Regions from separate parts of the Micromonospora sp. NPDC023633 genome, predicted to be linked through region 1. Evidence: predicted binding sites of a transcription regulator. Region 1 holds the regulator's gene; the other holds the start of a gene.
What was found. The regulator HrcA, encoded in region 1, represses chaperone genes, less so after heat shock. The targets are predictions, from matches to a motif close to GGTTNGCACNCTCNNNNNGAGNGTGCNAACC.
Positions count from the first base shown of each region.

Region 2: a site for HrcA is predicted at 1,766-1,796, ahead of groES (co-chaperone GroES). Genes of this name have one in related genera too.

Region 1 is NZ_JBFABB010000025.1:25,589-29,793, forward strand. Features, by position in the region: gene AB0G13_RS10655 (16S rRNA (uracil(1498)-N(3))-methyltransferase) at 1-199, opposite strand, end outside; gene dnaJ (molecular chaperone DnaJ) at 247-1,392, opposite strand; gene hrcA (heat-inducible transcriptional repressor HrcA) at 1,466-2,488, opposite strand; gene AB0G13_RS10670 (DUF4870 domain-containing protein) at 2,730-3,371, shown strand; gene hemW (radical SAM family heme chaperone HemW) at 3,412-4,205, opposite strand, start outside.
Region 2 is NZ_JBFABB010000164.1:4,447-8,651, reverse strand. Features, by position in the region: gene groL (chaperonin GroEL) at 1-1,247, opposite strand, end outside; gene groES (co-chaperone GroES) at 1,318-1,632, opposite strand; gene AB0G13_RS31185 (methyltransferase domain-containing protein) at 1,882-3,132, shown strand; gene ybaK (Cys-tRNA(Pro) deacylase) at 3,218-3,697, shown strand; gene AB0G13_RS31175 (sugar ABC transporter substrate-binding protein) at 3,891-4,205, shown strand, end outside.

The sequences.
Region 1 (4,205 bases):
AGGTGATCTCCAGGTCGAGGGTGCCCCGGCCGACGGCGGCGACCACCGCGGCAGCGGTGCCGCCCCGGCCGTCGGCGAGCAGCAGCTCCTCGCCGACGCGCAGCCGTTGCACGGTGGCGGCGTGGTGCCCCTCGGGACCGTCGAGGGTCAGCCGGTCGGCGGTGGGCAGCGGGTCGACCAGGAACAGCGGCGCGGACACGACGATCAGGCTAGCCGCCCCGGCGGGCGCCGGGGCGGTCAGGCCGGTCAGGCGTGGCCGTTGAAGGCGTCGCGCATCCGGGAAAAGAAGCCGCCCTGCTTGGTGAGCTCGGCGACCTCCTCGCCCCGGGTCTTGGCGAAGTCGCGCAGCATCTTCTCCTGGTCGGCGTCGAGCTTGGTGGGGGTGCGCACGTCGAGGTGGACGTAGAGGTCGCCCCGGCCGGTGCCGCGCAGGTGCGGCACGCCTCGGGCGCGCAGCCGCAGGGTGCTGCCCGGCTGGGTGCCGGCCTTGACGTCGACCGTCTCCTCGCTGTCCAGCGTCTTGATGGTCAGCCGGGTGCCGAGGGCCGCCGCGGTCATCGGCACCGTGACCCGGCAGTGCAGGTCGTCGCCCTTGCGGGAGTAGACGTCGTGCGGCCGCTCGTGGATCTCCACGTAGAGGTCGCCGGCCGTGCCGCCGCCCGGGCCGACCTCGCCCTGCTGGGCGAGGCGGATGCGCATGCCGTCCTCGACACCGGCCGGGATCTTGACGGTCAGCGAACGCCGGGTGCGGACGCGGCCGTCGCCGGCGCAGGTCGGGCACGGGTGCGGGATGGTGGTGCCATAGCCCTGGCAGACCGTGCACGGCCGGGCGGAGACCACCTGACCGAGGAAGGTGCGCTGCACGGACTGCACCTCGCCCCGGCCGGCGCACGCCTCACAGGTGGCCAGATGGGTGCCGGCCGCCGTGCCGGCGCCCGAGCAGGTGGTGCAGAGCACGGCGGTGTCGACGGTGATCGGCGCCTCGACGCCGAACGCGGTCTCGTGCAGGTCCAGCTCCAGCCGCAGGATCGCGTCCGCGCCGGGCCGGGTCCGCGGTCGCGGACCCCGCGAACCGCCGGCCGCGCCGCCGAAGAACGCGTCCATGATGTCCTGGAAGCCGACGAACGGCCCGGCGCCGCCGGGGCCGCCCGGGCCACCCGCACCCCCGCCGCCGGGGGCGAGCGGGTCGCCGCCCAGGTCGACGATCTGCCGTTTCCGGTCGTCCGAGAGGACCTCGTACGCGGCGTTGATGTCCTTGAACTTCTCCTGGGCCTCCGGATCCGGATTCACGTCCGGGTGGAACTGCCGCGCCAGCTTGCGGTAGGCGCGCTTGATCTCGTCGTCGGAGGCTTCCCGGCTCACCCCGAGAATGCCGTAGTAGTCCCTGGCCACTGCGTTCCGTGTCCTCATGTTCGTCTCGCGTTGCGCCGGTCGGCGGCCGGAGCCGGCCGTCGGCCCTGACTGGTCAGTTCTGGGCCAGCAGCTCGCCCACGTAGCGTGCCACGGCCCGCACCGTGGCGATGGTGCCGGGGTAGTCCATCCGGGTCGGCCCGAGCACACCGAGGCCACCGACGCTGGTCGTGCCCGGCCCGTAGCCGGTGCTGACCACCGAGGCGGCGCGCAGGTTGTCGATCTCGTTCTCGTCGCCGATCAGAACCCGGGTCGTGCTCGGCTCCGCCTCGCCGATGAGCTTGAGCATGACGACCTCCTCTTCCAGCGCCTCCAGGATGGGGCGCAGGGAGCCCTGGAAGTCGAGCAGGCCCCCACGGGTGAGGTTGGCCGTGCCGGCCAGCGCGATCCGCTCCTCGTGCCGCTCGATCAGCGTCTCCAGCAGCACGGTGGAGAGGGTGGTCATGGCCGGCCGCAGGTGCGGCACCGACTCCTCGACCAGCGCCTGCACCAGCGGCGGGGTCTCCGACAGCCGGGTGCCGACCAGCTTCTCGTTGACCAGCCGGCGCAGGTCCGTGACGTCGTCGGCGGGGATCGGCGCGGGCAGCTCGACGAGCCGCTGCTCGACCCGGCCGGTGTCGGCGATCATGACCAGCATCAGCCGGGTGGTGGAGATCGGCACCAGCTCCAGATGGCGCACCGAGGAGCGGGCCAGGCTCGGGTACTGCACGACGGCGACCTGCCGGGTGAGTTGCGCCAGCAGGCGGACGGTGCGGTGCACCACGTCATCGAGGTCGACGGCGCCGACCAGGAAACGCTCGATCGCCCGGCGCTCGGCCGGGCTGAGCGGCTTCACCCGGGACAGCCGGTCCACGAAGAGCCGGTAGCCCCGGTCGGTGGGCACCCGGCCGGCGCTGGTGTGCGGCTGGCGGATGTAGCCCTCCTCCTCCAGCACGGCCATGTCGTTGCGGACGGTCGCCGGTGAGACCCCCAGCTGGTGCCGCTCGACCAGCGCCTTGCTGCCGACGGGCTCCTGCGTGGCGACGTAGTCCTCGACGATCGCGCGCAGCACGGCGAGCTTGCGGTCGTCGAGACCCATCCTCCCCACCTCCTGTCGCACGTCGGCCCCGCACGCGGGGGACCGGGCGGGCTGCTGGCACTCGACTGTAGCGAGTGCCAGTCTACGTCGGCGGGGCCGCCGACGCGATGATCGACCTGGGGCGATCAGTCCGATCGGCGACCGTGCGGGTCCGCCCGACGGCCCCGGGGACCGGTCGTCCGGGCGTCCACGCCGGTGTCACGCTGGTGCGGCCTTGCCGGCTGCCCCTACCGTGACCTCCATGACTGAACCACCTCGCCCTCCCGGAGCGGGGGACCCCGGCTTCCCGCCGGACCCGACCGCTCCGTCGGGGTTTCCCGGCCACGCCGGCTCCGGCGACCCCACCGCACCACTGTCCGGGGCGCCGGGCCCGGGCAGCCATCCTCCACCCGGTGACTATCCGCCGCCCACCGGCGACCAACCGCCGTCGGGCGGCTATCCCCCGCCCGGCGGCTACCCCCCGCCCGGCGGCTACCCGCCGGGGGCCGGCTATCCCGCTGGCGGCGGCTACGGCCCGCCGACGGGCGGCTACGCCAGCAACGACGACAAGAACTGGGCCCTGATCGCCCACTTCGGCGGCGCGCTCGGCGTGATCGTCGGCGGCGGCCTGCTCGGCTGGCTGGCGCCGCTCATCGCGCTGATGGCGCGGGGGCAGCAGTCGCCGACCGCCCGCGCGCACGCCGTCGCGGCGCTGAACTTCCAGCTCACCTGGACGATCGTCGGGGTGCTGAGCTGGGTGGTCACGCTGATCACCTGCGGGGTGCTGTTCTTCGTCCCGATGCTCGTCTGGCTGGTGCCGCTGATCTTCGGCATCGTCGGTGGGGTCAAGGCCAACGAGGGCGTGCTCTACCGCTACCCGATGACCTACGGCTTCACCAGGTGACCCGGGTCGGCCGCTCCCCCGGCCGGCCCCGGCACGCGGTTCAGGGCAGCAGGTCACGGACGACCGCGTCGGCGAGCAGCCGGCCCCGCAGGGTCAGCACGGCCCGGCCGGCCGCGTGCTCGTCGGCGGCCAGCAGCCCGTCGGCGAGGGCCCGCGCGGCGCCGGCCCGGCCGGCGTCGTCGAGGGCGTCCAGGGGCAGCCCGGAGGCGAGGCGCAGCCGGAGCATGACGTCCTCCATGTGCGCCTCGTCGGCCGTGAGCACCTCGCGGGCCAGGCCGGGCGAGTCGCCCGCGGCCAGCCGCTTCGCGTACGTCGTGGGGTGCTTGACGTTCCACCAGCGCACGCCGCCGACGTGGCTGTGCGCCCCCGGGCCGAGCCCCCACCAGTCGGCGCCGGTCCAGTAGAGCAGGTTGTGCCGGCACCGGGCCGCCTCGTCGCGGGCCCAGTTCGACACCTCGTACCAGGACAGACCGGCCGCGCCCAGGGCGGCCTCCGCGGCGAGGTAGCGGTCCGCGGCGACGTCGTCGGAGGGGTACGGCAGCTCGCCGCGCCGCATCCGGGCGGCCAGCCGGGTGCCGTCCTCCACGATCAGGGCGTACGCGCTGACGTGGTCCACCCCGGCGGCGACGACCTGGTCGAGCGAGGCGGCGAAGTCCGCCTCGGTCTCCCCCGGGGTGCCGTAGATCAGGTCCAGGTTGACGTGGTCGAACCCGGCGTCGCGCGCCTCGCGGGCGGCGGCGACGGCCCGGCCGGCGCTGTGCGTGCGGTCGAGGATCGCCAGCACCCCCGGCGCGGCGGACTGCATGCCCAGCGAGATCCGGGTGTAGCCGGCGG
Region 2 (4,205 bases), on a different contig from region 1:
GCGGCGCCACCGCCGGGGACGGTGCCCTCCTCGACCGCGGCCTTGGTGGCGGCGATCGCGTCCTCGATGCGGTGCTTGCGCTCCTTCATCTCGACCTCGGTCGCGGCGCCGACCTTGATGACCGCGATGCCGCCGGAGAGCTTGGCCAGCCGCTCGGCGAGCTTCTCCCGGTCCCAGTCGGAGTCCGAGGCCTCGATCTCCTTGCGGATCTGCGCGACCCGGTCGGCGACCTCGCTCGACTTGCCACCACCGTCGACGACCGTGGTGTTCTCCTTGTCGACCACGACGCGCCGGGCGGTGCCGAGCACCTCCAGGCCCACCTGGTCGAGCTTGTAGCCCAGCTCGGGCGCGACCAGCTCGGCGCCGGTGAGGATCGCCATGTCCTGGAGCATCGCCTTGCGCCGGTCACCGAAGCCGGGGGCCTTGACCGCGCAGACCTTGAGGGTCTTGCGGATCGAGTTGACCACCAGCGTCGACAGCGCCTGGCCGTCGACGTCCTCGGCGATGATCAGCAGCGGCTTGCTGTTCTGGAGGACCTTCTCCAGCAGCGGCAGCAGCTCCTCGATCGCCGAGATCTTCTGCGTCGTGATCAGGATGTACGGGTCCTCCAGGACCGACTCCTGCGACTCCATGTCGGTGACGAAGTTGGGCGAGATGAAGCCCTTGTCGAACTGGAGACCCTCGGTCACGTCCAGCTCGGTGTGCAGGGCGGAGCCCTCCTCGACGGTGATGACACCGTCGCGGCCGACCTTCTCCATCGCCTCGGCGATCAGCTCGCCGATCGTGGCGTCCTGCGCGGAGATCGTCGCGACGTGCGCGATCGACTTCTTGTCGGCGACCTCGACCGCGCGGCCGAGCAGCGCCTCGGAGACCTTGGCGGCCGCCGCGTCGATGCCCCGCTTGAGGCCGGCCGGGTTGGTGCCGGCCGTGACGTTGCGCAGGCCCTCGCGGACCATCGCCTGGGCCAGCACGGTGGCGGTGGTGGTCCCGTCGCCGGCGACGTCGTTGGTCTTGGTCGCCACCTCCTTGACCAGCTGCGCACCGAGGTTCTCGTAGGGGTTGGTGAGCTCGATCTCCTTGGCGATGGTCACGCCGTCGTTGGTGATCGTGGGCACACCGAACTTCTTGTCCAGGACGACGTTGCGCCCGCGCGGGCCGAGGGTGACCTTGACCGCGTCCGCGAGGGCGTTGACACCGTGCTCGAGCAGGTGCCGGGCGTCGTCCGAGAAGCTCAGGATCTTCGCCATGAATGTCCCTTCGAAGCGACGTCGCCCCGGCCCGGCGAGCCGGACCGGGGCGACGACACTGATCGGTTGCTTACTTCTCGATGACCGCGAGGACGTCGCGGGCGGAGAGCACCAGGTACTCCTCGCCGGCGTACTTGACCTCGGTGCCGCCGTACTTCGAGTAGATGACGGTGTCGCCGACGGAGACGTCAACCGGGATCCGGTTGCCCTTGTCGTCGATCCGGCCCGGGCCGACAGCGAGGACGGTGCCCTCCTGCGGCTTCTCCTTGGCGGTGTCGGGGATCACGATGCCCGACGCCGTGGTGGTCTCAGCCTCGTTCGCCTGGACCAGGATCCGGTCCTCGAGCGGCTTGATCGCAACCTTGGTCGCGGTAGTCACGGGCATACCCTCCTGGGGTACTGGTTTCGTTACCGACCGGCAAGCCGGCCAGCGTCAATCTGCCACATGCCACCGGGCGGGGCCGTCGTCGCGGGTGCCGGTCCGCCTGGCGTTCAGCGCCCGGGCCACGAGGCCCGGAAGCTGGCACCCTCGGGGTGAGAGTGCTAATCGCAGGTTATTCCTCGGCTAGCACTCCGTCAAGGAGAGTGCCAACCCGCCGCCCGGCGCGTCGGGTCCGCGGACCACAATGACCGGGTGGATCTCGACCAGCTCGCCGCCCTGCGTACGCCCGAGGGGTCGGCCGCGCTCGACGCGGCCGCGCGGGTGGCCGGCGGCGACCCGCTGACCGCGGCGGCCGCGCTCCGCTCGGCCGGACTGCCGGCCGGGCTGGCGTCGGCCGCGCTCACCCAGGCCGAGCTGCGGCGCCGGGCGGTCGGCAAGTTCGGGCCGGCGGCGGCCGGGATGTTCCTGACCCGGGCCGGGCTGGAGCAGGCCACGCGCGGCGTCGTCGCGGCGCGGCGGGCCGACCGGCTGCGGGCCGCCGGGGTGCGCACCCTCGCCGACCTCGGCTGCGGCCTCGGCGCGGACGCGCTCGCCGCCGCCCGCGCCGGCATCCGGGTGTACGGCGTGGAGGCCGACCCGGTGACCGCCGCGATGGCCGCCGCGAACGCCGAGGCGGCCGGGCTGGCCGAGCTGTTCACGGTGGAGTGCGGCGACGCCACGGCGTTCGACGTGGGCCGGGTCGACGGGGTGTTCTGCGACCCGGCGCGCCGCAGGGCGGGCACCGGGCGGCGCATCTTCGACCCGAACGCCTACTCGCCGCCCTGGGACTTCGTGGTCGGGCTGGCCGAGCGGGTGCCGCACACCGTCGTGAAGGTGGCGCCCGGCATCGACCACGCGCTGATCCCGGCGGGCGCCGAGGCGGAGTGGGTGAGCGTCGACGGCGACCTGGTCGAGGCGGCCCTGTGGTGCGGCGAGCTGGCGCAGGTGCCCCGCCGGGCCACCGCGCTGCGGGGCAGGGAAGCGGCCCCGGTCGACGCCTCCGGCCACGCCGGGGATCCGACCGACCGACCGACCGGCTCCGGCGGCTGCCATCAGTTGACCGGCTCCGGCGACGCCGAGGCCCCCGTCGGCCCGACGCGCCGCTTCCTGTACGACCCGGACCCCGCGGTGGTCCGCGCGCACCTGGTCGCGGAGCTGGCCGACACCCTGGGCGCGACGCTGGCCGACCCGAGCATCGCCTACCTCCACGCGGACGCCCCCGTGCCGACGCCGTTCGCCCGCTGCCTGGAGGTCACCGACGTGCTGCCGTTCTCGCTCAAGCGGCTGCGGGCGCTGCTGCGGGAGCGCCGGGTCGGACGGGTGGAGATCCTCAAGCGCGGGTCCGCGCTGGAGCCGGAGAAGCTCCGGCGGGACCTGCGGCTGGCCGGGGGCGAGGCGGCCAGCCTGGTGCTGACCCGGGTCGCCGGGGCGCCGACGGTGCTGCTCTGCCGGCCGGTCGGGTAGCGCGCGGGAGGGCGGGCGCCGGTGTCGTCGACCGCCCGGCGCTTTCGGCTCGCGGGTCGCGCGGGGCCGGGTTAGCTTGACCGTCATGGCGGGACAGGGCACTCCGGCGACCGCGCTGCTGACGAAGCGGAAGATCGCCCACACCACACATCCGTACGACGTCTCCCCGGACGCGCCGAACTACGGCGCGCTGGTCGCGGCGGCGCTGGGGGTGCCGCCGGAGCGGGTGTTCAAGTCGCTGGTCGCCGAGGTCGACGGCGCGCTGACGGTGGCGGTCGTGCCGGTCACCGGCGAGCTGGACCTGAAGGCGCTCGCGGCGGCGGTCGGCGGCAAGCGGGCCGCGATGGCCGACCGGGCGGCGGCCGAGCGGGCCACCGGGTACGTGCGCGGCGGGATCAGCCCGCTGGGCCAGCGCCGGCGGCTGCCCACCGTGCTCGACTCGTCGGCGCTCGACCATCCCACCGTCTACGTCTCGGCGGGCCGGCGCGGCCTCCAGCTGCAGCTCGCCCCGCAGGACCTGGTGGCGCTCACCGGCGCGGCCACCGCCCCGCTCTCCGCCCGCTGAGCTGCGCCGTTCCGGCTGGCACCGGGAGAGCGCTCCCTCGTGGGCGACGGCCGGGTGACAGGGACGTTGCTGAATTGTTACTGCCGACAACAAACTCGCGACCTCGGCGCTCTTGTGCCCGCGGCGCGAAGCGGAATACGTTGCCGGACACAACAAACCAACATCATCCCCCACCCCCGAAAGGACCCTGCTGATGCGCAAGGGCTTCCTCACCTTCGCCGCCGTGGGCCTGCTGGCCACCGGCGGCCTGACCGCCTGCGGCGACGACTCCGGTTCCGAGGCCGGCGGCTCCACCGAGAAGAAGCCGAAGATCGGCGTGATCCTGCCGGACAGCAAGTCCTCCGCCCGCTGGGAGGGCGCGGACCGCAAGTTCCTGGAGGAGGCGTTCAAGGCCGCCGGCGTCGACTACGACATCCAGAACGCCCAGGGCGACAAGACGGCGTTCCAGACCATCGCCGACCAGATGATCACCAAGGGCGTCACCGCCCTGATGATCGTCAACCTGGAC